Regions from separate parts of the Streptomyces albiaxialis genome, predicted to be linked through region 3. Evidence: riboswitches for the same ligand, from Rfam matches in the RefSeq annotation. Region 3 holds a riboswitch; each other region holds the start of a gene.

Region 1 (7,217 bases), on a different contig from region 3:
GGGCGGGGCCGAGTGGCCGTCGGGCCGCTCAGACGTCAAATTAGGACAGTGCAGGAGAAGAGCGACCAACCGGACGATGAGTACAGCCCTGAGTACCAGCGCGAGTGCCGGACCGGACGCCGGCGCGATGACCGGTCCGACCCCGAGGGCTGGACGCGGCCCGCCGCGCCCGACACCGACAGGGACCGGCCCGCCGCCGGGGACAGGCACCGCACGGCGAACGACGGGCACGAGGGTGGCCGGGACCGGGGCCGGGACCGGGACCGGGGCCGGGACCGGGACGGGGGCCCGTACCACCGCACGCTGCGCCGCTACGCCCGCGTGCTGCCCGCGGCCTTCATCGTGCTCGGGACGGTGATCGAGATCCTCCGCCCCGGCCTGACGATCTCGGCGCTCTTCGCCGCCGCGCCCATCGCCGCCGCCGCGCTCCAGACGATGCGCGCCACGGTGATCACCGGAATCGTCTCGTGCACGACGATCAGCCTGCTCGCGGCGTTCTTCGACCACGACGTGGAGGGCTTCGAGCGCGAGCTGCCCGCGCTCGCCGTCGTCGCCGTCTCGCTCCTCGCCGTCGGCATCAGCTATCTGATCCGCCGCAACGACGAGCAGCTCGCCAGCGCCCGTATCGTCGCCGAGGCCGCGCAGCTCGCCGTGCTGCCCGCGCCGCCCTCGCGGGTCGGCGGGCTCATCGTCGCCGCGCGCTACAAGGCCGCGCAGACCGACGCCAGCATCGGCGGGGACTTCTACGCCGTACAGCACACGCCGCACGGCGTACGGCTCATCGTCGGCGACGTCCGGGGCAAGGGGCTCGGCGCGGTCTCCGCGGTCGTCATCGTGATCGGCGCGTTCCGCGAGGCGGCCGAGGAGGAGCCGACGCTGGCGGGGGTCGCCGCGCGGCTCGACCGTTCGCTGGAGCGCGAGGGGCAGCGGCGGCTCGGCATCCAGCAGTTCGAGGGCTTCACCACCGCCGTCCTCGCCGAGCTGCCCCCGGTCGCCGAGGGCGCGGCGACCCGCGTCCTGCGGCTCATCAACCGGGGCCATCCGCCGCCGCTCCTGCTCGACCACGGCACCGTCCGCTCGCTCGACCCCCGCGTCCCCGCGCTGCCGCTGGGCGTGACGGAGCTGGGGGTCTGGCCGGACCGCGCCGACGAGTTCGCGTTCCCCGCGGGCGCGCAGCTCCTCCTCTACACCGACGGACTCTCCGAGGCGCGCGACGAGGACGGCGAGTTCTACGACCCCGTACAACGGCTGTCCGGCTGCCCGTTCGAGGACCCCGACGCGGTGCTCGACATGCTCGTACGGGACGTCGAGGCGCACACGGGCGGCGGGACGTCCGACGACATGGCGCTGCTCGCCGTGGGCCGCCCGGAACGGCCGGGGCGGGCGGCGTCGCAGGCCGCGTCACGCACCTGTTAGCGGTTACGCTCCGCGATTCTCCGCCTCAACTCCGGTGACCACGCGCCCCAATTGGCCCCACCTGCCCCGGAAAGTGCTGGCCATGGTGACTACGAATTAACGGGAACGGCTTGGAATCACGGGCGCGCTTCTATTAACGTCCGATAACGCAGCGCGGTCGTCACTGTCGTCACGAGAGACGGCACCGTGCGCCGTCGCCGAATCCCGCGCGTGCGACACCACGAGCGACAACTCGTCGGGCACCGCACGCACCTCGGGAACCGGGGAACCACCCCTTCGTGTCAGCCCAGACCCGGAGGATGGGGTGAATCGGGCCGGTTCGCGCCGTCCCGTAGGAGACCTTCCTGCTCCGAACCCGTCAGCTAACCCGGTAGGCGAGAGGAAGGAAAGGAGAACGCCCCCCGTGGCGTCCAGGTCGCAGAGGCATGCCCCCGAGGTCGCGTACGACCCGTTCCACGACGACGACGGGTCGGCGCCGTACGACGCGTACGGCCCCTATGACGCGTACGGCCCCTACGACGCCGCCCCCGGCGCCGGGGGCGAGGAGACCTGGGAGGAGTGGAACCCCACCGAGGAGTCCATCCGCCCGGTCCGCGGCCGTCACCGCGTCGGCAAGCAGCGCAGCGGCGGCATGGCCCGCAGCGGCGCCGTCCTCGGCGTCGGCATGATCGCCGCGGTGGGCGCGGGCGGCATGGCCACCGCCAAGGACAAGGACCCGGCGGCCATCTCCATGCCCGACCTGGGCTCCGTCGCGAACCTGGGCGAGCACCTCCCCGAGGCCGAGGACCTCCCGGGCGTCGGCGACCTCATATCCGACGACTCCGCCTCCGGCGACGCGGACGAGCTGGCCGGCGCCGCCGCCGAACAGCCGCTCACCCAGGCCGGGCTGACGCAGGAAGAGGCCGCCGAGGGCACCACCGACGCGGGCGAGGCGCTCCGCGCCCGGATCCTCGCGCAGGCCGAGCAGCAGAAGCACAACACCGAGGACGAGGCCCGCGAGAAGGCCGCCACCGAGGCCGCCCAGAAGGCCGCGGCCGAGGCGAAGAAGAAGGCGGACGCCGAAGAGGCCAAGCAGAAGAAGGCCGAGGCGGAGCGCAAGCGCAAGATCGCCGAGGAGAAGAAGCGGAAGGCCGAGGCCGAGCGCCGCGCCAAGCTCGCCCGCCAGTACGTCGTCCCGGTCTCCAACTACCAGCTCAGCGCCGGTTTCGGCCAGGCGGGCGGCATGTGGCAGAGCGACCACACCGGCCAGGACTTCGCCGCCCCCAACGGCACCCCCGTCAAGGCGATCCACTCCGGCACGATCAAGGAAGCGGGCTGGGCAGGCTCGTACGGCTACCGCATCGTGCTGGAGCTGGAGGACGGCACCGAGATCTGGTACTGCCACCTCTCCTCGATGACCAAGTCGGCCGGCGAGAAGGTCGGCACCGGCGACGTCGTCGGCCGCGTCGGCTCCACCGGCAACTCCTCGGGCCCCCACCTCCACGTCGAGGTCAGGCCCGGCGGAGGCGACCCGGTCGCGCCGCTGCCGTGGATGCGCGAGAAGGGCATGAACGTCTGACGGGAGGCCCTCAGGTCTCACGGACCCTCGGGTCTCACAGACCCCGGGTCTCACGGACCCCGGGTCTCACAGGCCCTCAGGTCTCTCCTGTCACGCAGGACCCACCCCCCACACCCACACCCCGCGTCGTCGCCCCGCACCGCCGAGGCACGCCGCACGCACGCACGTACACGCGAACGCACGTACGCGTACGTACCCGCGCTCCCGCCTCAGCACGTCAGGAGGGGACGGGGCGGCGACGGCGGGGCCTCACAGACCCGGCGGTCCTGGCGGACCACCCCCCGACGCCAGGACCGTCGTCCATGACCGCATGCCCTCACGCGCGCTACGGTCGCCTCATGCCACTGCGTACGCACAAGGTCGGACAGCTCTCGGTCTCCTCCCTCTGCCTCGGCGGCAACGTCTTCGGATGGACGGCCGACGCCCCCACGTCCTTCGCCGTCCTCGACGCCTACACCGAGGCGGGCGGCAACTTCCTCGACACCGCGGACACGTACGCCTCCTGGGTCGAAGGACTCCAGGGCGGCGAGTCCGAGACCGTCCTCGGCGACTGGCTCGCCGCGCGCGGCAACCGCGACCGCGTCGTCCTCGCCACCAAGGCCGGCGGCCACCCGCGCTTCAAGGGCCTGGCCCCGGACACGCTGCGCGCGGCGGTCGACGCCTCCCTGGCCCGCCTCCGCACGGACTACATCGACCTCTTCTACACCCACTTCGACGACGAGTCCGTCCCCGTCGAGGACATCATGGGCACCCTCGACGAGCTGGTCCGCGCGGGCAAGATCCGTGAGATCGCCGCCTCCAACATCTCCCCCGAGCGCCTGCGGGCCTCGCTCGCCGCCAGCGACCGCGAGGGCCTGGCCCGCTACGTCGCCCTCCAGCCCCACTACAACCTCGTCTCCCGCGACACGTACGAGGGCGAGCTGTCGGCCCTCGCGGCGGAGGCGGAGCTCGCGGTGATCCCGTACTACGCGCTGGCCGCGGGCTTCCTGACGGGCAAGTACCGCCCGGACCAGCCGGTCCCGGACAGCGCGCGCAGCGGCGGCGCCGCCCGGCACCTGGAGACGGAACGGGGCCGCCGCGTCCTGCGCGAACTGCTCGCCGTCGCCGACGAGCGGAACGCGAGCCCGGCGACGGTCGCCCTGGCCTGGCTCGCCGCCCGCCCCACGGTCACGGCCCCCCTCGCGAGCGCCCGCACCGTGGACCAGCTCGGACCGCTGCTGGCCCTGGGGGACCTGGAGCTGACGGAGGAGGAACAGGAGCGCCTGACAAGGGCGTCGGCGTAGGGGGACCGGGGACCGGGGACCGGCGTAGGGGGACGGGGAACCAGGGACCTACCCGGGGGGGGCTTACCGGGGGGCCTGCCCGTAAACACGCCCGACGGGGAGCCGTACGACCTGCCGCTGGTCGGCGATCATCGCGGCCCGGTACTCGTCCCAGTCCGGGTGCTCGCCCTGGATCGCCCGATAGAGCGCGACGAGTTCCTCGACGGCGGCGTCGTACGGCTCCGCGGCCACGGCCGACAGCTCGGCGTCCCCCTCGACGACGGTCCAGGCCCACCCGTCCTCGGACATGACGTGGAAACTGGCGCGGGGATCCCGGAGAAGATTCCGGGTCTTGGCCCGGGAGGCGGTGACGGAAACGCGCACTGTGCGGGTCGCGGCGTCGTAGTGGTAATTGACATTGGACAACTGGGGCCGCCCGTCCCGCTTCAGCGTCACGAGTACGCCGAGCCGGCGCCGGGGCAGCAGGGAGAGCAGAGAGCTGTCATCCATAGGGCTCACTCTCCCGCACCCACCCCTCCTCGGCGAACACCCGACCGGCATACCGCCGCGCGCCCTCATCGGCAGAGGCGACCCGCACCCAGCTCTCGGGCGATTCCCCGAAACGGCCCCGAAGCGCCGCGGAGCCGGCCAACAGCTCGGAGATCAACTCCCCTTGAGGCCGAGCGGCCCGGGGCACGCCGTCCCGAGCCAGCAGCCCGTGCGCGGACACGTACATCTGCGCGTCGAGACCGGACACGGGCACGGGCACGGGCACGGGCACGCGCCGATAATTACGGCCCTCACTCGCGTCCATGACGGCAAGCTGTGCCTCGTCCAGCCAACTGAGAACGAGCGTGGAGGAGCCCCCGTCTCCCATGACGGGCGCAGCGGCAACATACCCGGCAGGACTCACATGCGCGGAAACCCCCACGCTCACGCCTTCCACAAGGGTCGGCGCCATGGGCACCACGCAGGACACCCCGGCAGCGGCAAACTTGTACCGCACCTGAGCGGGCGCCCCATTGGACCCCACGGCGAGAACGGGCGTCCGCCCGGAAAGCGGCGCCACCCGCCGAGCCCCGAGCAGCACATCGATCTCCCCCATCCCGACATCGACAAGCCGCTCCCCATCGAGCAGAGCCGCCCGATCGAGAAGCCGCCCGGGATAGGAGAGGGGATCGAGGAGGGGAACGGGGCCGAGATTCCTGTCGAACGCGGAATGCACAGAGCAAGGGGCCTCTCGCTGAGTACGGGCAGCGGCCGCAGCCATTACACAAGCTCTCTGCTGATTCCTGATACGAGGCTGGCCACTGTGAAGCGCCTCCGCATAGACGACGGCGGTTCTTCGGGGAAGGTCATCAGGCGTGGCCACCCCCATCATGAACGAGTGCGCTTCAAGGATCACGGCAGGACCGCAAAACTCTTCGCCTCCGCTGGACCACACCGGCGAAGGACCGACTCGCCGAGGATCACCCAGAACTCGGGCGGCTCAGCAGCGCCGAGCAACGCTGCACGGGCACGCACCCCAGCCCGGGCGTAATCCTCGGTCTGAAGCAACCCGGAGGCCAACTGAGGAGCCCACTCCTCAATGGTGGAGGCTTCAATGGTGGAGGCGTCGGCCTCCATCCTGGCGACGCCGACGAAGTACTCGGCGTACCTGGATCGCGGGGCACGCCGCGCATCGGCCCGCAGCCGTTCGAAGAACCCGTCGGTCCTGAGCCGTTGGCAAAACGGTGTGGTGTGAACTGGGGCCCGTTCAGGAGTGGGCGGGTGCTGAAGCCAGCAGTTCCCGGAGTTCTGAGGGAGTCCGCCAGGTCATCCCGTCGTGGGTGCGGTGGCACATGCGATGGCAGTTCGCGCACAGGAATGCCAGGTCGTCGAGCCTGGTCTCGCGCGGACCGGCCTGATGAAGGGGGAGGACATGATGGACTTCGATGAAGCCGGCACCCAACCCTCCGTAGACCCGTGCGAAATCGAAGCTGCAGACGGTGCACTGCAGAGGCTGGCCGCGACGCTGTGCTTGGGTGATCTTCTTCCGGCGGAGGACTGGGCTGCGTTCACGGTAGAGCGCCCAGCGGGTCAGGAGACGGCCTTCTGGCGCGGAATGACTGTCTTCGTCTGTCTCGTCTGGCTGTTCGGGTACCAGGTACAGCTCCCCGGAATCGACGCCGTTCCTCAGGGCGGAAGCAGCCTCCAGCATCTCGTCCGGCCTCGCCACGAAGTCGGCGATGACCTGGTGGTCGAGTTTGCCGCCTTTGGTCGGGCTTCCCGCGTACTCAGGGTGATTGCTCGCCAAGTCGGTCGTCTTGTGGCTGACGCTTCCCACCGAGCGGAAATTTGGGGCCTTGTGGCGGGCTTCCCCATGGAGCGGCAGCGAACGGAGGAGGTCTGAGAGGTCCTGAACACGCGGGTCGTTTTCGCGCAGTTCCTTCCAGTCGTTGGCCACGACGAGAGCGCAGGCGAGGAGTAGCTCATCCCGGGACCAGTTGGGGCTACGCATGTGGCAATCGTACAGTAGTTCGCTTCGGCGGGGGGCAGCACTGTCTTCTGTGCCGAGTCTTGCGCAAAGAGTGCGGGAGAGATAGGAGGCGCACGAGGTGCTGCGTGCGCCTGTAGGTGCTTCCGGTGAACCGGCAGGCGCAAGCCCCAAGTTGAGGAGTTGGTGGCATTCTGGGACTCCTGCGCCGAACGGACGCATGTTCCAGAAGCGGGAAGATGTACGCACGGCAAATGATGTCGCTCAAAGTGAACAAAGTGAGACTATGCGTGTTTGAGCTTCGTGCACGGTGACCGCCCCGCTGGTACGGCGGGGGGGCGATCGTGAGGGTGTCTCCAGTGGTTCAGGCGCTCTCTGTGATGATGGGCAGTGAGCTGAGGGGCATGGCCAGGCAAGGGAGGAGAGGTGCATGAAGAAGGCCGACCGGCGCTTCACTTCGGTGGAGGTCTGCGCTGGAGCAGGAGGGCAGGCTGTTGGGCTTCAC
Region 2 (7,217 bases), on a different contig from region 3:
CGCGGAGGCGGCCTCGCCCGGCGCGCCGCCCATCCGCGCCAGCCAGTCGTCGAAGAGGTTGAGGACGCTGCCGTGCGTCACGGCGACGCCCTTGGGCCGCCCGGTGGAGCCGGAGGTGTAGAGGACGTACGCGAGGCGCGCGGCATCGTGCGCCACCGGAACCGGCGGGGACGCTCCCTCCTCGCCGCCCTCGGCCTCGACGGCGGCCAGGTCCAGCCACTCGGCGGGGCCTTCGGCGCCGTCGCGGTCGCGGTCGTGGTCGCTGAGCACGAGCGCGGGGGCGGCGTCCTCGACCATCGCCGCGAGGCGGCGGCGCGGCTGGGCCGGGTCGAGCGGGAGATAGGCGGCGCCCGCCATGAGGACGCCGAGGACGCCGACGGCCAGTTCGGGGGTGCGTCCGGTGTGCAGGGCGACGATCCGGCCGGGGCGTACGCCGCGCGCGGTGAGGGCGCGGGCGAGGCGGGCGGCGCGGCGGCCGAGCGTGGCGTAGTCGAGCCGCCGGTCACCGCAGACGAGCGCGGTACGGTCGGCGCGCGTACGGACCTGCTCCGCGAACCGCTCGACGAGGCCGCCCGGCGCGTACGGCGGGGGCGGCGCGGCGCTCGCGTCCCAGTCGGCCAGCAGCCGCTGCCGTTCGCCGTCGTCCATCAGCTCCAGCTCGCCGACGGCGGCCCCGGGCCGTGCGGCCATGTCCGTGAGGAGGAGCCGCAGATGGCGCGCGTACCGCTCGGCGGTCTCCCGGTCGAAGAGCGCCTCGGCGTAGTCGAGGTGGCCGATGACGCGTCCGCCGGTCTCGGTCACCGACAGCGCGAGGTCGAACTTGGCGGGCGCGTGCGGGATGGGCAGGGGCTCGACGTCGACGCCGGGCAGGGTCAGCAGCCCGTCGCGCCCGGGCACCCAGGCGCACATCGTCTGGAACAGCGGGGTGTGGGAGGCGCCGCGGGGCGGGTTGACGGCCTCCACGATCCGTTCGAAGGGCAGGTCCTGGTGGTCGAGGGCGCCCCGGAGGACGCCGCGCACCCGGGAGAGGGCCTCCTCGGCGGTGGGCTCGCCGGACAGGTCCACGCGCAGGGGCAGCGAGTTGACGAAGAAGCCGATCAGCCCGGCGACCTCGCCGGTGCGCCGCCCGGCGGTCGGGGTGCCGACCACGAGGTCGTCGCGGCCGCTCAGCCGCGACAGCAGCACCGTCCATCCCGTCAGCACGGCCGTGAAGAGCGTGCCGCGCCGACGGCGGGCCAGCGCCCGTAGCGCGGCCGTCACCTCGGCGTCGAGGGCGAACTCGACGCGTCCGCCCCGGTGGTCCTGCTCGGCGGGCCGGGGCCGGTCGGCGGGGGCGTCGGAGAGGGGCGGCGCGCCGCGCAGCGTCTCCTCCCAGTAGGCGGCCTGCGCGTCCAGGCCGCCGGAGAGGATGCGGGAGCGCTGGGCCTCGGTGTGCTCGGCGTACTGGAGCGGGAGGGGCGGCAGCGGGTCGGGGCCGGATCCGGGGTCGGAATCGGGGCTGGGGCCGGATTCGGTGCCGGGGGCGCCGTGTCGCGAGGCGGCGTAGAGGCGGCCGAGTTCGTCCAGCATGACGTTCATCGACTGCCCGTCGAAGACCGTGTGATGGATCGTGAGCAGGAGGACGTGGTGGCCGGGCGCGAGCGCGACGAGGGCTCCGCGGGCGAGCGGGCCCCGCGCGAGGTCGAACGGCGTGGCCGCGTCCTCGCGTCTCAGCTCCGCGAGCCGCGCGGCGGCGGCGTCGGCGGGCAGGGCGGTGAGGTCGTGCGTCTCCAGGGCGAAGCCGGTGCCGGGCGGGCCGACGATCTGCCGGACCTCGCCGTCGACGGCCACGAGGCGGGTGCGCAGGGTCTCGTGACGGGCGGTCAGCGTGTCCAGGGCGCGGCGGAGGAGGTCCGGGTCGAGCGGGCCGCGGAGGGTGAAGGCCATCGGCTCGTTGTAGGCGGCGTTCGCCCCAGGAAGCTGGGAGAGGAACCACAGCCTCTGCTGGGCGAAGGAGGCAGGGACGGACATGGGCGCGCTTCCCCTCTCGCACGGTACGGGGGGTGGTGGGGTGAGGAAGAGGAGGTCACGGGAGTCGCGGGACAGGGTGGCGGCCGAACGGGACGGCGGCGCCGACAACACCGACAACGTTGCCAGCGCGTGCCGGACTTGCCCTTCCGCGCTCGTTCTCCGGCATGCCGCGCACCAGCTCCCAGCTCTCGGCGCCGCACGCGTGCGGCAACGTCAGGGACACCGGCGCCGGCCGGGGCCGCCGGGACACCTCACGATGATGATCACCCCTCGGGTGGCTGTCAATGGCACCCTTTCCGCTGCGCACACGCCCTGGACGGACCGGCGCCGCGCCGGAACGACCGCTTCCGGAGGGCCCGTTGAGGGCGCGGCCACGCGGTGGCACGGCCCTGGCCACACGGTGGCACGGCCCTGGCCACACGGTGGCACGGCCCTGGCCACACGGTGCACGGTCCTCGACGGGCCCTCCGGCGCCGGTCCCGGCGCGTGCGTTCATCCGGGTCCGGGGCTGGGCCGGACCGGCCCCTCCGGGAGCCCCGGGCGGCGCCGTCAGCCGGCGAGCAGGACGGTCTTGCCCGGGAGCCGTCCCGCCTCGGCGTCCGCGTGGACGGCGGCGAGGTCGGCGAGGGGACGACGGTCGGCGACGTCGATACGCAGCTCGCCCGCGTCGACGCGGCGGACGAGCCCGGCGAGCTGGTCCGCGTCGCTGCGGGCGAAGACGTGCGAGGTCCGCACCCCGCGTCCGGCGTCCTCGGGCACCTCGGTGGTGGTGCTGACGAGGACACCGCCGTCCCGGGCCAGGCCGACGAGGTCCCCGGTCTCCTCCGGCGAGGTGCGGACCAGGTTGAGCACCACGTCGTACGGCCCGTCCGCCGCCTCGGTGAGCGGGGCCGCGGTGTAGTCGAGGACGCGGTCGGCACCGCGGGCGCGGATCCGCTCGGCCTTGCCGGGGCTCGCGGTGGCGGTGACGCGGGCCCCGGCGCGGTGCGCGAGCTGGACGGCGTAACCGCCGACCGCGCCGCTCGCGCCGTTGATCAGGATGCGCTGGCCGTCGCTCAGCCGCGCGTGCTCGAACAGGGACTGCCAGGCGGTGAGCCCGACGGCGGGCAGCGCGGCGGCGTCGGCCGGCTCGACCGCCGTGGGGGCGGCGGCGAGCGCCTCGGTGGGGGCGAGCACGTACTCGGCGGCCGCCCCGGGCCCGTTCAGCGGCAGGAACGCCACGACCGCGTCGCCCTCGCGCCATCCCCCGGCGCCGGGGCCGGTCGCGGCGACCGTCCCGGCCACGTCGATGCCCGGGGTGTGCGGGAACGCGAGGGGGAACGCCTCGCGCAGAAAGCCGGCGCGGATCGACGCGTCGACCGGGTTGAACGAGGTGGCGGCCACCCGCACCAGCACCTGCCCCGCGCCCGGCACCGGCCGCTCGGCCTCCTCGTGGACCAGGACGTCGCTGTCGCCGTACCGGTGGTATCGCACTGCCTTCATGATGTCCTCCACAGTGATGTGCTTCGAATTCGAAGTACATCCTCACCCTAAACTGCTTCGATGTCGAAGTAAACAAGTAGCCGGTTCCACTCCTTCGATCTCGAAACACATAAGGTGGGGCGATGACGGAGACCGACGCGCAGCGAACCGAAGAGCAGCCACTGCGTCCCGAAGAGCTGGGGACCTACTTCGCGCTCATGGAGGCCGTGAGCCTGCTCCAGCACGCCGTCGAGCGGCACCTGCGCGCCGAGGGCGACCTCAGCTACGTCCAGTTCCAGCTCCTCGCGCGCCTGGCCGGGTCCGACGGGGCGCTCACCATGACCGAGCTGGCCGACGGCGTGGTCTACAGCCGCAGCGGCCTCACCCACCAGGCCGGGCTGCTGGAGAAGGCCGGGCTCGTCACGCGCGGCCCCAGCCCCGACGACCACCGGGCGACCCTCGTCGCCCTCACCGAGGCGGGCCGGGAGCGCGTGGACCAGGTGCTGCCCGGTCACGTCCAGGTCGCGCGCCGCCTGCTTTTCGACCCGCTCTCCGCGCAGGACGTGGAATCCCTCGGCTCGATCATGACCCGCGTCCGCGACCACATGCGCGACCTGCCGCCCCGCTCCGCCGCTCCCCGGCGGGGGCGCGGCGGAGAGCAACGCGCGAACAGTTAGGGCATTTCGGGCATAAGCGTCGATACAACCTCTCGACGGCCCTTCCTCCAGGGCGACTTCGGGCGCCTCCGGAGGGCCCTGGTCGGTGAGTCGACTCACAGGACGCAGCTCACACCAGGGGGGCCATCCCTGACATGTCCGTACCGCACACCTCTGTGTTTTCGCAGCGCACGCCGGAATTGTGATCTCCATGCGGGCCTTCTGCGGAGAATTCCGACGAGCCTGTCAAGCACCCCGGAAAACGATCAATTGTTTGTCGCGCCCAAATCGGTGTGCTTAGGGTGCACGAGCTGTCGCCGACCCAGTGCGGCAGCTCGCCGCCCAGACGCCGAATCCTGCCGCTGGCGCGCGAAAACAACACCGTTGGCAGGAGCGGGGGAACCAGGTAAGCGCCTCGCCGGACCTTCAGGGGTCCGCCCGGGGCTTGGGGTGAAGCCGCACTGGCGCGCGAAACGTGCCTTTGCGGCCGGGCTACTACTCCGGCCCGAATCCGACAGCTCACCTCGTAGGCGTAGGAGAGGAATTCCCCTATGTCCGGAGCGCATGCTCGAAAGTCCCGTCGCCTTCGCATAGCCGCCTCCCTCGCGCTGACCGCGGGTGGCGCGGGCGTCGTCCTCCCGCTCGTCACCGCCGGCCAGGCCTCGGCCGCCTCGGTGGACACCTGGGAGAAGGTCGCCCAGTGCGAGTCCAGCGGCAACTGGCAGGCCAACACCGGCAACGGTTACTACGGCGGCCTGCAGTTCAACAACTCCTCCTGGGCCGCCGCCGGCGGCACCAAGTACGCGCCGCGTGCCGACCTGGCCACCAAGGACCAGCAGATCGCCACCGCCGAGAAGCTCCTCGCCATGCAGGGCCCGGGTGCCTGGGCCTGCGCCGGTGCCGGCGGCCTGACCTCGGGCGGCCCCAAGGCCGACGTGAACCCGGACGGCAACGCGCAGTCCAGCACCCAGAACGCCGCCAAGCCGCAGCAGCAGGCCGCGCCGAAGCCCGCGCAGCCCAAGCCCGCGAAGCCGGCCCAGCCCGCGAAGCCCGCGCCGCAGACCGGTGGCAGCGCGTACGTCGTCAAGAGCGGCGACACCCTCCACAAGATCGCCGCCGCGCACGGCGTCGAGGGCGGCTGGAAGGCCGTCTACGACAAGAACCGCAAGGCCGTCGGCGACAACCCGAACGTGATCTACCCGGGCCTCAAGCTGACCGTCAGCGGCTCCTCCGCGTCCTCGGCCCCGTCCGACAAGGGCGCGAAGCCGCAGGGCTCCGTCTCGGGCCCGGCCAAGAAGGCCGCCCCGAGCGCCGCGCAGAAGTCCGCCCCGGCCGCCCCCTCCTCCTCGACGGGCTACGTCCGTCCGGTCCCGGGCGGCACCAGCACCCCGTACCAGGCGTCCGGCGGTAGCTGGTCCAGCGGCAGCCACACCGGCGTCGACTTCACCGCCGCCTCCGGCACCCCGGTGAAGTCCGTCGCCGCGGGCGAGGTCGTCCAGGCGGGCAACGGCGGTGCCTACGGCAACCAGGTCGTCATCAAGCACGCCGACGGCAAGTACACCCAGTACGGCCACCTGTCGTCGGTCAACGTCCAGGTCGGCCAGAAGGTCGGCGCGGGCAGCCAGATCGCCCTGTCCGGCTCCACCGGCAACTCCACCGGCCCGCACCTGCACTTCGAGGTGCGCACCGGCCCCGACTACGGCTCGGACATCGACCCGGTCTCGTACCTGCGTGCCCACGGCATCTCCGTCTGAGCTGCCACTGAGCACCACCCCGGCCTGACCGGCCGGTTCCTTACCTCGCGGTCCGATGGGCGGCATCCCTCGCGGATGCCGCCCTTTCGGCGTTCCCGGCCCTTCCGGGGAGGTGCGCCTCCCAGTCCACGATCCGTACGGCGGCGCCCGCCGCCTCCTCGCCGCGGCACCGGGCGTGATGCCGCCGGGCGATGCCGTCGAGGTCCAGATTCCCGCCGAAGGCGGGGTGCGCGGCCAGCCTGCGCGCGTACGCCCACAGGTGCGGGTGGGCGGTGACGCGGTGCACGGCCGAGGCGTCCAGGTGCCAGCGGTGCACCGTGTCGAGCTGGACGAGCGTGACCCAGACCCGTACGTCCGCGACCGTCAGCCGGTCCCCCAGCACGTGTGTGTCGTGGGCCAGCCGCCGCTCCAGCGTTCCCAGGCTGTCGAGCAGAGTGGCGAGCGCCCGCTCGCGGTCCCCCTCCCCCGCCCCGGGCTCCCCGGCGCGCTGCGCGGCGGCGGCGATGCCCCGGCCGCAGAGCCGGCCGACCTCCTCGCTCTCCCGTTCCGCGCCGCGCGTGAGGGGCGCGAGGGGCGAGCCCTCGGCGCCGCCGAAGCGGCGGACCAGGTCGGCCAGGATGCCGGGCGCGTGCGTACTGACGATGCGCCCCGTCCAGTCGTCGCTGAGCACCGGCGCGACGGCCGGTCCCCGGTGCCGGTGCGCGCTGGCCTCGTACAGCGGACGCAGCGCGGCGTACTCCCCGTCCGGCGCGTCGGGCACGGCGGGCAGCAGGCTCACCCGCACGGCCGCGTCGGGGCCGAGCAGGCTGTGGGTGACGGCGAGGCCCAGACAGCGGGGACAGGACAGGGCCAGGTGCAGTCGGTAGCGATGCGGGACGGGGTGGTGGCCGCTGCGCGCGTCGCGGCCGATCCTGCCGCGGAGGGAGGGCTCGGCGTTCGGGGGCTGGAGGGACATACGTCTCCCTGAAGGTTTCGGGTGCGGCGGGGTACGGCGCAGGGGTGTACGGGGGTACGTGGGCGCCGGAGTGCCCGGGTGCGGAAGGCGCGGCTGACGAGAGGGTGCGAGGGCGTCAGGCGCGGCGGAGCGAACTCGCCGCGCTGCACACGCGGAGCAGATCGATGTGGCGACGCGAGGTCAGCGGGGGCTGCTGGATCGCGCGGACCGTGGCGTCCGCGTCCGCGTCCGGCTCTGAGCGCCCCATGCTTCCCACCTCTTCGTCAGGAAACCCTTCGTGGAGTGTCGAGGCGCGTCCGGGAGCCCGTCAAGGCCGCCGCCAGCCGCGTGCGACCGAGCGGCGGCAGCGGTCCGGCTCGTCCCCCGCGCCGGTGAACAGGG
Region 3 (7,217 bases):
GAGCCGCCCGCCCAGGCCGCGGGCGACACCGAGCCGACCGAGGTCAAGCCCTCCCAGGCGAACACCAAGCTCGACACCCAGCTCGCCGGACTCTCCGCCGACGCGGACGACTTCGCGGACCGCGCCAGCCGTACGCAGGAGCGCATCGACCTCAAGGAGCGCCAGAGGGCGGAGAAGGAGCGCAAGGCCAAGGAGGCCGCGCGCAAGGAGGCGATGCGCCCCAAGTACATGATCCCGGTGAAGGACCACCAGCTCAGCGCCCGTTACGGACAGGCAGGAATGAACTGGATGTCGGTCCACACGGGCATCGACTTCCCCGTCAGTTACGGCACCCCCGTGATGGCCGCGACCGACGGCACGGTCAGCACCAAGTACGACATGTCCTACGGCAACATGGCCGTGGTGACCGCCAAGGACGGCACCGAGACCTGGTACTGCCATCTGAGCAGCAACAAGATCCGCTCGGGCGAGGTCAAGGCCGGGGACACCATCGCCTACTCCGGGAACTCCGGGAACTCCACCGGACCCCACCTCCACTTCGAGGTGCGCCCCGGCGGCGGCTCGGCCGTCGACCCCATCCCGTGGCTCCAGGACAAGGGCCTGGAGATCAGCTAGAGCGCCCCGCAGGGGCGCGGGGAACTGCGCGACAAGCCACGACGCACCGGCAGTCGGCAACGCACGGCGTGCCCCACGGCGGGGCCCCGCCCAAGGATCAGAGCTTCTCCACGGGCGCGTACCGCAGCAGCAACCGCTTCGGCTTCTCGCCGCCGAAGTCGATCGTCGCCTCGGCGCTGTCCCCGCTGCCCTTCACGGCGACGACCGTGCCGAGCCCGAAGCTGTCGTGCGTGACCCGGTCCCCGACCGCGAGCTGGACGACCGGACGGTCGCCCGTACGGCGTGTGGCGAAGCCGGAGGGGCCGCCGCGCCGCGCCGACGCGTTCGCCGAGGACGACAGCGACGAGGTGACCGCGCTGAGCGCGGCGCCGCCGCCCGCGGCCCCGCCCTTGCGCTTCCAGTCCAGGAAGCTGTCCGGGATCTCCTCCAGGAAGCGGGACGGCGGGTTGTACGAGGGCTGGCCCCAGGCGCTGCGGAGCGTGGAGCGCGTCAGATAGAGCCGCTCACGGGCGCGCGTGATGCCGACGTACGCCAGGCGGCGCTCCTCCTCCAGCTCCTTAACGTTCCCCAGCGCGCGCATGTGCGGGAAGACGCCGTCCTCCATGCCCGTGAGGAAGACGACGGGGAACTCCAGGCCCTTCGCCGTGTGCAGCGTCATCAGCGTGACGACGCCGGCGTCCTCGTCCTCGCCCTCGTCGGGGATCTGGTCGGAGTCGGCGACGAGGGCCACCTGCTCCAGGAAGTCGGCGAGAGTGACCTCCTCGCCCTCGTGCTCCTTCTCGAACTCCAGGGCTACGGCGGCGAGTTCCTGGAGGTTCTCGATACGGGTCTCGTCCTGGGGGTCCGTCGAGGCCTGCAACTCGGCGAGATACCCGGTCTGTTCGAGCACGGCCTCCAGCACGGTGGCCGGGCCCGCGCCGGACTCGACGACGGTGCGCAGCTCCTCCATCAGGACGTTGAACCGCTTGACCGCGTTCGCCGAGCGGGCCGCCATCCCGTACGCCTCGTCCACGCGGACGAGGGCCTGCGGGAAGGTGATCTTCTCGCGCAGGGCCAGCGCCTCGATCATGGCCTCGGCGCGCTCGCCGATGCCGCGCTTGGGCACATTGAGGATCCGGCGGAGGGGGACCGCGTCCTCCGGGTTGGCCAGGACGCGCAGGTACGCCAGGACGTCGCGGACCTCCCTGCGCTCGTAGAACCGGACGCCGCCGACGACCTTGTACGGCAGGCCGACGCGGATGAAGACCTCTTCGAAGACACGCGACTGGGCGTTCGTCCGGTAGAAGACCGCGATGTCGCCGGGCTTGGCCGCTTCGTCGTCGGTGAGGCGGTCGATCTCGTCGGCGACGAACTGGGCCTCGTCGTGCTCGGTGTCCGCCACGTAACCCGTGATGCGGGAGCCGGAACCTGCGTTCGTCCACAGGTTCTTGGGGCGCCGGTTCTCGTTGCGCTCGATGACCGCGTTGGCCGCGGAGAGGATGGTCTGCGTCGAGCGGTAGTTCTGCTCCAGCAGGATCGTCGTCGCGTCCGGATAGTCCTCCTCGAACTGGAGGATGTTGCGGATGGTGGCGCCCCGGAACGCGTAGATCGACTGGTCCGCGTCGCCGACGACGCACAGCTCGGCCTGTCCCTCCGCCGGGCCGACCAGCTCGCGCACCAGCGTGTACTGCGCGTGGTTCGTGTCCTGGTACTCGTCGACGAGGACGTGGCGGAAGCGGCGGCGGTAGTGCTCGGCGACATCGGGGAACGCCTGGAGCAGGTGGACCGTCGTCATGATGATGTCGTCGAAGTCCAGCGCATTGGCCTCGCGCAGCCGCGCCTGGTACATCGTGTACGCCTCGGCGAGGGTCTTCTCAAAACCGTCGGCAGCCTGCCCGGCGAAGTCCTCCTCGTCGATCAGCTCGTTCTTCAGGTTCGACACCTTCGCGCTGAACGCCTTGGGCGGGAAGCGCTTCGGGTCGAGGTCCAGGTCGCGGCAGACGAGGGCCATGAGGCGCTTGGAGTCCGCCGCGTCGTAGATCGAGAAGGACGAGGTGAAGCCCAGCTTCTTGCTCTCGCGGCGCAGGATGCGCACGCACGCGCTGTGGAACGTGGAGACCCACATCGACTGCGCGCGGGGACCCACCAGGTCCTCGACGCGCTCCTTCATCTCGCCCGCCGCCTTGTTCGTGAACGTGATGGCGAGGATCTGGCCCGGGTGCACGCCGCGCGCGCCGAGCAGGTGCGCGATGCGGTGCGTGAGGACGCGCGTCTTGCCGGAGCCCGCGCCCGCGACGATCAGCAGCGGGGAGCCGGAGTGCACGACGGCCTCGCGCTGCTGCTCGTTCATCCCCTCCAGCAGCGCGGCCGGGTCCACGGCGGGGCGCGGGGCGCCGTCGCGATAGTGCCCGTCGCGTCCGGCGCCGCCCGCGAAGGTGCCCGCGAAGAGATCGTCCGGGATCTCCTCCTCGGGCGCGCTGGGCGCGCCGTCCTCGGGCGGCGGGGGAGGCGCGTCCGCCTCGGGGCCGGTGCCGTCGAGGTCCGCCAGGAAGCTGTCGTCGAAGAGGCTGCTCATCGTCGTACGAGTCTAGGCCGCCCCACCGACAGCGTTCCCGCCCCTGTGGAAGATGACGGAGTTGACCGCGAGGTTTCGGCCCCGTGAAAGATAACGAGGAGATATCGGACTAGTCGAACACCAGCCTTCACAGGGGCACCACAACCCCGCTACGGTGCCCTGTCAGGCAGCCCGGATCACCTGTCGGCGAAAGCGTCGGCACGGGCCGCCTCCGCCGAGTCCGGCCCGCGCCTCACCGTGTGCCGGAGCCGGGGACCCACCCGTACGGCCGCGCACGCGGGGCCCGTACGACTGGGGTGAATCGGCGCGGCCCGCCCGGCCCGCCGTAGGGCAGCCTTCCGACGCCCGAACCCGACAGCTAACCCGGTAGGCGGTCCACGGAAGGAGTCGCCGGCCTTGGCGTCGCACCGCAAGCCGCGCACCCGAGTTCTGCAGTCCACCGCGACCACCCGGGGCGCCATAGGCGTCACGACGGCCGCGATAGCCTCCGTCACCCTCCTCTCGCAGGGCGCGAGCGCCGCGCCCGGCGATCCCAAGGGCGACGGCAAGCAGTCCCTCTCCGAGGTCAAGGAGCGGGTCGACACCCTGTACCGCCAGGCGGGCACCGCCACGCAGAAGTACAACGCGGCCAAGGAGAGGACCGACAAGCAGCGCAAGAAGGTCGACGGCATGCTCGGCCAGGTCGCGAAGCGCACGGAGAAGCTCAACGACGCACGTCGCGTCCTCGGTACGTACGCCGCCGCGCAGTACCGCACCGGCGGCGTCTCCCAGACGGCCACGCTGCTGCTCACGAAGGACCCGCAGGGCTTCTTCAAGCAGTCGCACATCATGGACCGGATGACCGGCCGCCAGAAGGAGGCCGTCGCCGAGTACCAGGAGCGCGCGAAGTCCGCGGGCAAGAAGCGCTCCGAGGCGACCAAGCAGCTCAAGACGCTCACCGCGTCGCAGAAGAAGCTGAAGTCGAGCAAGCGCGAGATCCAGTCGAAGCTGTCCGAGGCGCGCGGGCTGCTGTCGAAGCTGACCGCCGAGGAGAAGGCGCGGCTGGCGGAGATCGAGCGCCAGAAGCGCCAGGAGGCGCGGCAGAAGGCGAAGGAGCGCGCGGAGCGCGAGCGGCGCGAGCAGGCGCGCAAGGAGCGTGAACGCGAGCGTGAGGGCGGCGGCAATGGCGGCGGCCAGGAGGGCGGCGGCTCCGACACGGGCTCGGGTTCGGGCTCCGGATCAGGGTCCGGATCGGGCTCGGGCTCCGGTTCCGGTTCCGGTTCCGGCAGCTCGTACGCGCAGAAGGCCCAGAAGGTCCTCGCCTTCGCCAAGCAGCAGCTAGGCAAGCCGTACGTCTGGGGCGCCACCGGGCCGAACTCGTACGACTGCTCCGGCTTCACCCAGGACGCCTGGAAGGCGGGCGGCGTCTCGCTGCCGCGCACCACGTTCGACCAGGTGAAGGTGGGGACGAAGGTCGCCAAGTCCGCGATGCAGCCGGGCGACCTGATCTTCTTCTACGACGACGTGAGCCACGTGGGCATCTACGTCGGCGACGGCCAGATGATCCACGCCCCGAAGCCGGGCGCGAACATCCGCTACGAGTCGATCGACTACATGCCGTTCCACTCGGCGGTCCGCCCGGCGTAGGGGGTCACACCCGGGTCTACGTCCAGAGGACCGCGATGAAGATGTTGGCCACCGTCAGGAGGCCGACGGCTCCGAAGAGGGGCGGGGAGACCTTCTCCTCGTCCCTCTTCACATAGACGAGGCCGAGGATCACGACGAGCAGCGCGAGCTTGATCCCGATCTTGACGTTGTTCACCGACTGGTCGTCCGCCTGGTTGAGCCCGACCAGGGCGACGCCGGTGACCAGCATGGTGAGCGCACCGTGCAGCATGCCCTTGCCGAATGCGGCCGTACCCTCACCCATGGCCTTCATCTGCGTGAAGAAGCCGCCGAGCAGCGCGGCGATGCCGATGATGTGAAGGCCGACGAACACATTGATCAGTACGTCCATGCTCGTGAGCGTATCCGGGCGTCGGGCGGGCCCTCGTCGGCAGGGTACGGACGAAAGCGACCAGTCCCTGTCAACCCGTTACGAAATCGCGATATCGCCGCTTAGCGTCCTGCTCCATGGCTTCGCACCGCAAGTCCCGCAGGTCCAAACCGAGCCCCCTCACCCTGGTCAGCACTCCGACGGCGCGCGCGGCGCTCACCCTCGCGCTCGCCGGAGCCGCGAGCCTCGGCTCGCTCCAGGGCTCCGCTCACGCACAGCCCCGCACCCCGTCCCCCGGCGAGCAGATCAAGAGCACGGTCGACCGCCTCAACGCCGAGGCCGCCGCCACCGCGTCGTCCTCGTCATCGCCCTCGTCATCGCCCTCGTCCGCGTCATCATCTTCGTCCCACATCCCCAACGGCAGTAACGCGGACGGAGCGCGACAGACACGGGACACGGCGCCCGCCCAGTCCGCCGAGCCCGCGCACAAGCCCGTAGAGCCCGCAAAGCCCGCAAAACCCGCTGAGCCCACCAAGCCGGCCGAGCCCGCGCAGTCCCCGAAGCAGGCGCAACCGGCGAAGCCCGCGAAGTCGCCGGAGCAGGCGCGGCCCACGAAGGCCGCCAAGCCCGCGAAGGCCCCGAAGCACGCCAAGCCCTCCAAGCCCGCGAAGGCCGCCAAGCCGGCGAAGTCCTCCAAGCCGGCGAAGTCCGCGAGGCCCGCGAAGTCCGCCGCACCGGCCAAGTCCTCCGCATCCCGGCGTGCCACCCGCGCCGTCGCGTTCGCGCGGCAGGCGCTCGGCAAGCCGTACGTGTGGGGCGCCACGGGCCCGTCCGGGTACGACTGTTCGGGCCTGACGCAGGCCGCGTGGCGCGCCGCGGGCATCTCGCTGCCCCGCACCACCTACACCCAGATCAACGCGGGCAAGCGCGTCTCCCGCTCCCAGCTCCGCCCCGGCGACCTGGTCTTCTTCTACAGCTCCCGCAGCCACGTCGGGATCTACGTCGGCGACGGCCGGATGATCCACGCCCCGCGTCCCGGCAGGTCCGTGCGCGTCTCGCCCATCGACCAGATGCCGTTCGCGGGTGCCACTCGCCCTGGCTAGTTGCCGTACCGGGATGTAGCTTCCGCTCCTACGGAACGGAGGCCTCCATGCCCGAGCCCGCGCCCATACCCCCCGAGCGGCTCCACTTCGCGACGCCGCCCCGCCACGCCTCCCCCGCGGACGAGCGGCGGCACCGCAAGGAACGCCTCGCGGCGGCGCTCCGCGTCTTCGCCCGGAAGGGGTACGAGGAGGGCGTCGCGGGACATGTCACCGCGCGGGACCCGGAGTTCACGGACTGCTGCTGGGTCAATCCGTTCGGGGTCCCGTTCGGTCATGTCACCGTGAGCGATCTCCTGCTCGTCAACGGGGACGGCCAGGTCCTCGAAGGGCGCCACCACGTCAACCAGGCGGCCTTCGCCGTTCACTCGCAAGTGCACCGGGCCCGCCCGGACGTCGTCGCCGTGGCGCACTGCCACTCGACGTACGGGCGGGCCCTCGCCGCGCTCGGCGAGCCGCTCGAACCGATCACCCAGGAGGCGTGCGCGTTCTACGAGGCCCACACGGTGCTCGACGCCTATACGGGCGTGACGGTGAACGAGGACGAGGGACGCCGTATCGCCGCGGCGCTCGGCCCGCACAAGGCCGTCGTCCTGCGCAATCACGGCCTGCTGACGGTCGGGGACTCGGTGGACGCGGCCGCGTGGTGGTTCCTCCAGATGGAGCGGTCGTGCGAGATCCAGTTGACCGCCAGGGCGGCGGGAAAGCCGGTGCTCATCGACCACGCGAGCGCCGTCTCCACCCGCGAGCAGCTCGGTGCCGACCTCGTCGCGTGGATCAACTATCAACCTCTCTACACAACTGTCACCCGCGACGAACCGGACCTGCTGAGCTGACCCCGACCCGTGTAGGGCACAATCCCCTTCCATTGCACGGAAGTTGAGAGGCGGGGTTGCGCAGTGGCCGTGGACACGGCACGGGACGGCTCGACGAGCGCTGGAGACGAGCCGGACGGCGCGGACGGCACGACGGG
Region 4 (7,217 bases), on a different contig from region 3:
CCCGGCCATGCCGCCCGCCGCGCGGCCCTGCGGACGCACCTGGCCCGCCGGATACCGCAGCAACTGCGCCTCGTCGGTGATGAAGACCAGGTCCTCCTCGCCGGTGCGCAGCTCGACGGCGCCCACGATGCGGTCGCCGTCCTTGAGCGTGACGACCTCCAACTCCTCCTTGTTCGACGGATAGTCGGGGACCACGCGCTTGACGACGCCCTGCTCGGTGCCGAGCGCCAGACCCGGCGAGGACTCGTCCAGCGTCGTCAGACAGACGAGCGACTCGCCGTCCTCCAGCGAGAGGAACTCCGAGATCTGCGCTCCGCCCGACAGGTTGGTGGCGGTCTCCGGGAGCTGCGGCAGGTCCACGACGGTGAGCCGCAGCAGCCGTCCCGTCGAGGTCACGGCCCCGACCTCGCCGCGCGTCGTGGCGGGCACGGCGGAGAGGACCACGTCGTGCTTCACGCGCTTGGAGGACTCCTCGAACGACGTCTCCCCGTTCGCCGTGCGCGCCAGCAGGCCCGTCGAGGACAGCAGCACCCGGCAGGGGTCGTCGGCGACCTCCAGCGGGACGACCGCCACGGGCGCCTCGGCGGAGTCCAGCAGCTCGGTGCGGCGCGGGGTCGCGTACTTCTTCGCGATGGCGGACAGCTCGGAGGAGACGAGCTTGCGCAGCTCGGCGTCGGAATCCAGGATCCGCGTCAGCTCCTCGATCTCCGCGCGGAGCCTGTCGCGCTCGCCCTCCAGCTCCAGCCGGTCGAACTTCGTCAGCCGGCGCAGCGGGGTGTCCAGGATGTACTGCGTCTGGATCTCGCTGAGCTCGAAGCGGGAGATGAGGGACGCCTTGGCCTCGGCCGCGTTGTCACTCGACCGGATGATCCTGATGACCTCGTCGATGTCGAGCAGGGCGACCAGCAGGCCCTCGACCAGGTGCAGCCTGTCGCGCCGCTTGGTGCGCCGGAACTCGCTGCGCCGCCGCACCACTTCGAAGCGGTGGTCGACATAGACCTCCAGCAGCTCCTTGAGGCCCAGGGTGAGGGGCTGGCCGTCGACCAGCGCCACATTGTTGATCCCGAAGGACTCCTCCATGGGCGTCAGCTTGTAGAGCTGGGCGAGGACGGCTTCCGGGTTGAACCCGTTCTTGACCTCGATGACCAGGCGGAGGCCGTGGGCGCGGTCGGTGAGGTCCTTGACGTCGGCGATGCCCTGGAGCTTCTTGGAGTTGACCAGGTCCTTGATCTTGGAGATGACCTTCTCCGGGCCGACCGCGAACGGCAGCTCGGTCACCACCAGGCCCTTGCGGCGTGCCGTGACCTGCTCTATGGCGACCGTCGCGCGGATCTTGAAGGTGCCGCGGCCCGTCGCGTACGCGTCCTTGACGCCCTCCAGGCCGACGATCCTGCCGCCCGTGGGCAGGTCGGGGCCCGGGACGTGGCGCATCAGGGTGTCCAGGTCCGCGTTCGGGTGCTTGATCAGGTGCCGGGCCGCGGCGATGACCTCGCCGAGATTGTGCGGCGGCATGTTGGTCGCCATGCCGACGGCGATGCCCGAGGCCCCGTTCACCAGCAGGTTCGGATACGCCGCGGGGAGCGCGACCGGCTCCTCCTGGCTGCCGTCGTAATTCGGCGCGAAGTCGACCGTCTCCTCGTCGATCGAGTCGACCAGCAGTCCGGCGGCGGGCGCGGCGCGGCACTCGGTGTACCGCATGGCGGCGGGCGGGTCGTCGTTGCCCAGCGAGCCGAAGTTCCCGTGGCCGTCGACCAGGGGGAGGCGCATGGAGAAGGACTGGGCCATGCGGACCAGCGCGTCGTAGATCGCGCTGTCGCCGTGCGGGTGGAGACGTCCCATCACCTCGCCGACGACGCGGGCGCACTTCACGTACGACCGGTCGGGGCGCAGGCCCATCTCGTGCATCTGGTACAGAATCCGGCGCTGGACCGGCTTCATCCCGTCGCGTGCGTCGGGGAGCGCGCGCGAATAGATCACCGAGTACGCGTACTCCAGGTAGGAGCTCTGCATCTCGTCGACGACGTCGATGTCGAGGATGCGCTCCTCGAAGTCCTCCCCGGACCCAGGACCTGACGCGCCCCCGGGCGTCCTGTTCTTACTGCGGCGGGCCATCGCGGCTGCGGCTCCTTCGCTGCTTCGGTGCTGTGCTGCTGTTGTGGGTGCTGATGTGGTGCTTCCGTGCTTCCGTGCCGCGGACCATTGTGGACCTCGGCACTGACACGGGGCCCTCCGACCCGACGGACGTACGAGCGGGAGCCCAGCTCATGGGCGTACCGTACGGGAACTTCGCACGTAGTCGGCGCGGTTGCATACAGTGACAGGGCCGCCCGCCGCGCCGCGCGCGCCGGGCGGCCCCGAAACAAGTCCCGGCGTTCGCCGGGAATCCCCGCGATCGAAGGGACTCCATGCCCATGGGTCACACGGCCACGCCCCCGCAGGGCACCGGTGGGCTGACAGCGACGGAGCACCGGCTGGCCAACGGCCTGCGGGTGGTGCTCTCCGAGGATCATCTGACCCCCGTCGCCGCTGTCTGCCTCTGGTACGACGTCGGTTCCCGCCACGAGGTCGAGGGCCGCACAGGACTGGCCCACCTCTTCGAGCACTTGATGTTCCAGGGCTCGGGCCAGGTGAAGGGCAACGGCCACTTCGAGCTGGTGCAGGGCGCGGGCGGCTCGCTCAACGGCACGACCAGCTTCGAGCGGACCAACTATTTCGAGACGATGCCCGCGCACGAGCTGGAGCTGGCCCTCTGGCTGGAGGCCGACCGCATGGGCTCGCTGCTGCACGCCCTCGACGAGGAGTCGATGGAGAACCAGCGGGACGTCGTCAAGAACGAGCGCCGCCAGCGGTACGACAACGTGCCGTACGGCACCGCGTTCGAGCGCCTGACCGCGATGCTCTACCCCGAGGGCCACCCGTACCACCACACGCCCATCGGCTCCATGGCCGACCTGGACGCGGCCTCCCTCCAGGACGCCCAGGAGTTCTTCCGTACGTACTACGCCCCGGGGAACGCGGTGCTGTCCGTCGTCGGCGACATCGACCCGGACCAGACGCTCGCCTGGATCGAGAAGTACTTCGGCTCCATCCCCGCGCACGAGGGCAAGCGCCCGCCGCGCGACGGTTCGCTGCCGGATGTGCTGGGCGAGGAGAAGCGCGAGGTCCTCGTCGAGGAGGTGCCCTCCCGCGCGATGATGGCGGCGTACCGGCTGCCGCAGGACGGCACCCGTGAGTCGGACGCGGCCGACCTGGCGCTGACCGCGCTCGGCGGCGGCGAGTCCTCCCGGCTCTACAGCCGCCTGGTGCGGCGCGACCGCAGCGCGGTCGCCGCCGGTTTCGGGATGCTGCGGCTCGCCGGGGCGCCCTCGCTGGGCTGGCTGGACGTGAAGGCGTCGGGCGGCGTCGAGGTCGCGGACATCGAGTCCGCGGTCGACGACGAGCTGCGCCGGTTCGCGGAGGAGGGCCCGACCGAGGAGGAGATGGAGCGCGCCCAGGCCCAGTTGGAGCGCGAATGGCTGGACCGGCTGGCGACGGTGGGCGGCCGCGCGGACGAACTGTGCCGGTACGCGGTGCTGTTCGGCGACCCCCAGCTCGCCCTGAGCGCCGTGGGCCGCATCCTCGACATCAGCCGCGAGGAGGTCCGCGCCGTGGCCGCCGCGCGGCTGCGCCCGGACAACCGCGCCGTGCTGGTGTACGAGCCGGCGGAGCCGACGGCCGAGGCGGGTTCCGAGGACGACGAGAACGAGCTTGAGGAGACCGGCCAGTGAGCGACGCCGACGCGCCCGCGGGCACGACCATGGAATTCCACCCGCAGCCCTCCAGCGGCACACCCAAGCCCTGGGCCTTCCCCACGCCCGAGCGCGGCACGCTGCCCAACGGCCTCACGGTGCTGCGCTGCGACCGCCCGGGCCAGGAGGTCGTCGCCGTCGAGGTGAACCTCACGGCGCCGCTGGACGCCGAGCCCGAGGGCCTGGACGGCGTGGCGACGATCATGGCCCGCGCGCTGAGCGAGGGCACCGACAAGCACGACGCGGAGGAGTTCGCCGCCGAGCTGGAGCGCTGCGGCGCCACCCTCGACGCCCACGCGGACCACCCCGGCGTCCGTGTCTCGCTGGAGGTGCCGGTCTCGCGGCTCCCGAAGGCGCTGGGGCTGCTCGCCGACGCGCTGCGCGCCCCGGCCTTCCCGGACGGCGAGATCGAGCGCCTGGTGAACAACCGCCTGGACGAGATCCCGCACGAGCTGGCCAACCCGGCCCGCCGCGCCGCCAAGGAGCTGTCCCGGGAGCTGTTCCCGGCCGAGTCCCGCATGTCGCGCCCGCGCCAGGGCACCGAGGACACGGTCGCCCGTATCGACGCCGCGGCCGTACGGGCGTTCTATGAGGCGCATGTGCGCCCCGCGACCGCCACCGTCGTCGTCGTGGGCGACCTGGAGGGCGTCGACCTGGACGCGGCGCTCGCCGACACCCTGGGCGCCTGGACCGGCTCGTCGGCCGAGCCGCGCCCGGTGCCGCCGATCACCGCGGACGACGCGGGCCGTGTCGTGATCGTCGACCGTCCCGGCGCCGTGCAGACCCAGTTGCTCATCGGCCGCGTCGGCCCGGACCGGCACGACCGCGTGTGGCCCGCGCAGCTCCTGGGGGTCTACTGCCTGGGCGGCACCCTCACCTCCCGCCTGGACCGCGTCCTGCGCGAGGAGAAGGGGTACACGTACGGGGTGCGCGCCTTCGGCCAGGTGATGCGCTCCTCGGCCGAGGGCACGGGTGCCGCGCTGCTGGCCATCAGCGGCTCGGTCGCCACGGACGTCACGGGCCCGGCGCTGGACGACCTGTGGAAGGTGCTGCGCACCCTCGCCGCCGAGGGCCTGACGGACGACGAGCGGGACGTGGCCGTGCGGAACCTGGTGGGCGTGGCCCCGCTGCGGTACGAGACGTCGGCGGCCGTCGCCGGGACGCTGGCCGACCAGGTCGAGCAGCACCTGCCGGACGACTTCCAGGGCGAGCTGTACGCCCGGCTGGCCGAGACCGGCACGGTGGAGGCGACGGCGGCGGCCGTCAGCGCCTTCCCTGCCGACCGTCTGGTGACGGTCCTGGTCGGTGACGCCTCGCAGATCGCGGAGCCCGTACGGGAGTTGGGGATCGGCGAGGTCAAGGTCGTCAGCGGAGGCTGACCTCGGACCGGTGCGACACGGAGGCCCCGTGGAAGTGGTACGTCCGCTTCCGCGGGGTCTTGTCGTGCGGTCGGCGTGTGACCCGTGGGACCGTCAAATGTCCGATTGGTTCAGTGTTGTGGTGAGAAGCGGTGTGGCGTGTGCGACAAACTCCGGGATTCGTTTGGCGCCCCGGAGACGCCCCGCTTAGCGTCGGTGCCGCTGTGCGTCAGAAGTGACCGCGCCCGCGGCCGACGCCCAGTGAATCGCCGAGTCCCGAAGACCCGTCAGGGTTCGAGGGAGCCGGGGACCCACACGAAGTCCCTGGGGTGAATCGGGCGACCCCGCCAGGGGTTGCCCGTAGGAGACCTTCCTGCTCCGAACCCGTCAGCTAACCCGGTAGGCGAGAGGGAAGGAAAGGAGTACGCCAGCCCATGGCGTTCACCCGTGCCACCGGGAAGCACCGACGTCCCAAGCAGCCCAGCCGTATGCGCCGTGCCAGTGCCGGCGCGGCGGGCATAGCCGGGCTCACCGCCGCAGGCGTCGTCGGGACCCTCGCGTCCCCGGCCCTCGCCTCCGACGGTGGGCAGTCCGACGTCCACGACACCGGCCTCACCCACGCCATCGAGGCGCGCGGCGACCTGGCCGAGGCTGTCGACCAGCAGGCCCAGGAGGCGAAGACCGCCACCATCCAGGCCGAGGCCGAGGCCGCCGCCAAGGCGGAGGCCGCCAAGACCAAGGCCGAGGCCAAGAAGAAGGCCGCCGAGGCCAAGCGCAAGGCGGCGGCCGAGAAGGCCCGCGAGAAGGCCAAGGAGGCGCGCGCCGAGAAGGCCACGCAGACCGCCTCCCGTTCGGCCGCGCCCCAGCGCGCCGCGGTCGGCGGCGGCGGTTACGTCGCGCCCGTCGACGGCGCGGTGTCCACCGGCTACAAGACCGGCGGCAGCATGTGGTCCTCCGGCAGCCACACCGGCATCGACTTCCACGCGGGCATGAACACCCCCGTGAAGTCCGTCGCCGCGGGCGAGGTCGTCGAGGCCGGCAACGGCGGCGCGTACGGCAACAACATCGTGATCAAGCACGAGGACGGCACGTACACGCAGTACGGCCACCTGAACTCGATCGGCGTCTCCGTCGGCCAGTCCGTCACCGCGGGCCAGCAGATCGGCCTCTCCGGCTCGACCGGCAACTCCTCGGGTCCGCACCTCCACTTCGAGGCCCGTACCGGCCCCGACTACGGCTCGGACATGGACCCGATCGCGTACCTGCGCCAGCACGGCGTGAACGTCTGATCCAGGTCTTCCGGCGAACAGCCCCCGGCGGCGGCCGGGGGCTGTTTCATGTCCCGAGGCCCCAGGGGCGAAGGACGCGACGGACAGAGCGAGAGCGGGCGCAATGCGAGAGCGGGCGGAATCCGGTCAGGGATTCCACCCGCTCTCGTGGTCCGCGGTCGCCGCGGAGCGTCAGACGGTCTCCGGAAGCTCCTCCAGCCCCTCGGAGACCAGCTTCGCCAGACGGTCGAGCGCCGGACCGGCGTCCTCCGCCTCCGAGGCCAGCACGATCTCCTCGCCGCCCTCGGCACCGAGGCCCAGCACGCCCAGCATCGAGGCGGCGTTCACGGGGGAGCCGTCGCCCTTCTGGATCGTGACGGGGACGCCGGCGGCCGAGGCGGCACGGACGAAGATCGAGGCGGGGCGGGCGTGCAGGCCCTCGGCCCAGCCTACGGTGACGCGGCGCTCAACCATGGTGTTGCCCTTCGGGTTCGTGTGAGATGACGTATGGAGTTGTCTAGACCAGTTTCGCACGGCGACCGGAGTGCGGCGTTCCAGGGCGTGCCCCCGGCGTACGCCGCCGTACGCTGGGCCTCATGCGGACTCCCCAGGAGCGTGCCTACCCGACCCACTGGGAAGCGGACGTCGTGCTGCGCGACGGCGGGACGGCGCGCGTCCGTCCCATCGCGCCGGACGACGCCGAGCGCCTGGTCAGCTTCTACGAACAGGTCTCCGACGAGTCCAAGTACTACCGGTTCTTCGCACCATACCCGCGGCTGTCCGACCGTGACGTACGGCGCTTC

The links. A riboswitch is a leader RNA that binds a small molecule or an ion and turns the genes downstream of it on or off. The one in region 3 is predicted to bind cyclic di-AMP.
Positions count from the first base shown of each region.
Region 1: another riboswitch for cyclic di-AMP. It lies ahead of ABD343_RS10405 (M23 family metallopeptidase); the one in region 3 lies ahead of ABD343_RS14725 (C40 family peptidase).
Region 2: another riboswitch for cyclic di-AMP. It lies ahead of ABD343_RS08335 (peptidoglycan DD-metalloendopeptidase family protein); the one in region 3 lies ahead of ABD343_RS14725 (C40 family peptidase).
Region 4: another riboswitch for cyclic di-AMP. It lies ahead of ABD343_RS28835 (M23 family metallopeptidase); the one in region 3 lies ahead of ABD343_RS14725 (C40 family peptidase).

Region 1 covers NZ_BAAAPE010000006.1:26,156-33,372, reverse strand. Annotated here, with positions in the region: gene ABD343_RS10410 (PP2C family protein-serine/threonine phosphatase) at 49-1,416, shown strand; cyclic di-AMP (ydaO/yuaA leader) riboswitch at 1,647-1,808, shown strand; gene ABD343_RS10405 (M23 family metallopeptidase) at 1,820-2,974, shown strand; gene ABD343_RS10400 (aldo/keto reductase) at 3,313-4,257, shown strand; gene ABD343_RS10395 (PPOX class F420-dependent oxidoreductase) at 4,321-4,746, opposite strand; gene ABD343_RS10390 (hypothetical protein) at 4,739-5,461, opposite strand; gene ABD343_RS10385 (Scr1 family TA system antitoxin-like transcriptional regulator) at 5,638-5,862, opposite strand; gene ABD343_RS10380 (HNH endonuclease) at 5,993-6,736, opposite strand; gene ABD343_RS10375 (DNA cytosine methyltransferase) at 7,143-7,217, shown strand, end outside.
Region 2 covers NZ_BAAAPE010000005.1:56,270-63,486, forward strand. Annotated here, with positions in the region: gene ABD343_RS08320 (non-ribosomal peptide synthetase) at 1-2,010, opposite strand, end outside; gene ABD343_RS08325 (NADP-dependent oxidoreductase) at 2,560-3,492, opposite strand; gene ABD343_RS08330 (MarR family winged helix-turn-helix transcriptional regulator) at 3,615-4,148, shown strand; cyclic di-AMP (ydaO/yuaA leader) riboswitch at 4,465-4,673, shown strand; gene ABD343_RS08335 (peptidoglycan DD-metalloendopeptidase family protein) at 4,679-5,881, shown strand; gene ABD343_RS08340 (glutathione S-transferase C-terminal domain-containing protein) at 5,922-6,836, opposite strand; gene ABD343_RS08345 (hypothetical protein) at 6,952-7,083, opposite strand; gene ABD343_RS08350 (TetR/AcrR family transcriptional regulator) at 7,144-7,217, opposite strand, start outside.
Region 3 covers NZ_BAAAPE010000007.1:812,306-819,522, forward strand. Annotated here, with positions in the region: gene ABD343_RS14715 (M23 family metallopeptidase) at 1-615, shown strand, start outside; gene pcrA (DNA helicase PcrA) at 713-3,169, opposite strand; cyclic di-AMP (ydaO/yuaA leader) riboswitch at 3,400-3,557, shown strand; gene ABD343_RS14725 (C40 family peptidase) at 3,566-4,795, shown strand; gene ABD343_RS14730 (hypothetical protein) at 4,812-5,165, opposite strand; gene ABD343_RS14735 (C40 family peptidase) at 5,282-6,247, shown strand; gene ABD343_RS14740 (class II aldolase/adducin family protein) at 6,295-7,080, shown strand; gene ABD343_RS14745 (hypothetical protein) at 7,150-7,217, shown strand, end outside.
Region 4 covers NZ_BAAAPE010000014.1:46,087-53,303, reverse strand. Annotated here, with positions in the region: gene ABD343_RS28850 (DNA gyrase/topoisomerase IV subunit A) at 1-2,112, opposite strand, end outside; gene ABD343_RS28845 (M16 family metallopeptidase) at 2,412-3,767, shown strand; gene ABD343_RS28840 (M16 family metallopeptidase) at 3,797-5,167, shown strand; cyclic di-AMP (ydaO/yuaA leader) riboswitch at 5,404-5,567, shown strand; gene ABD343_RS28835 (M23 family metallopeptidase) at 5,581-6,435, shown strand; gene ABD343_RS28830 (HPr family phosphocarrier protein) at 6,607-6,888, opposite strand; gene ABD343_RS28825 (bifunctional acetate--CoA ligase family protein/GNAT family N-acetyltransferase) at 7,011-7,217, shown strand, end outside.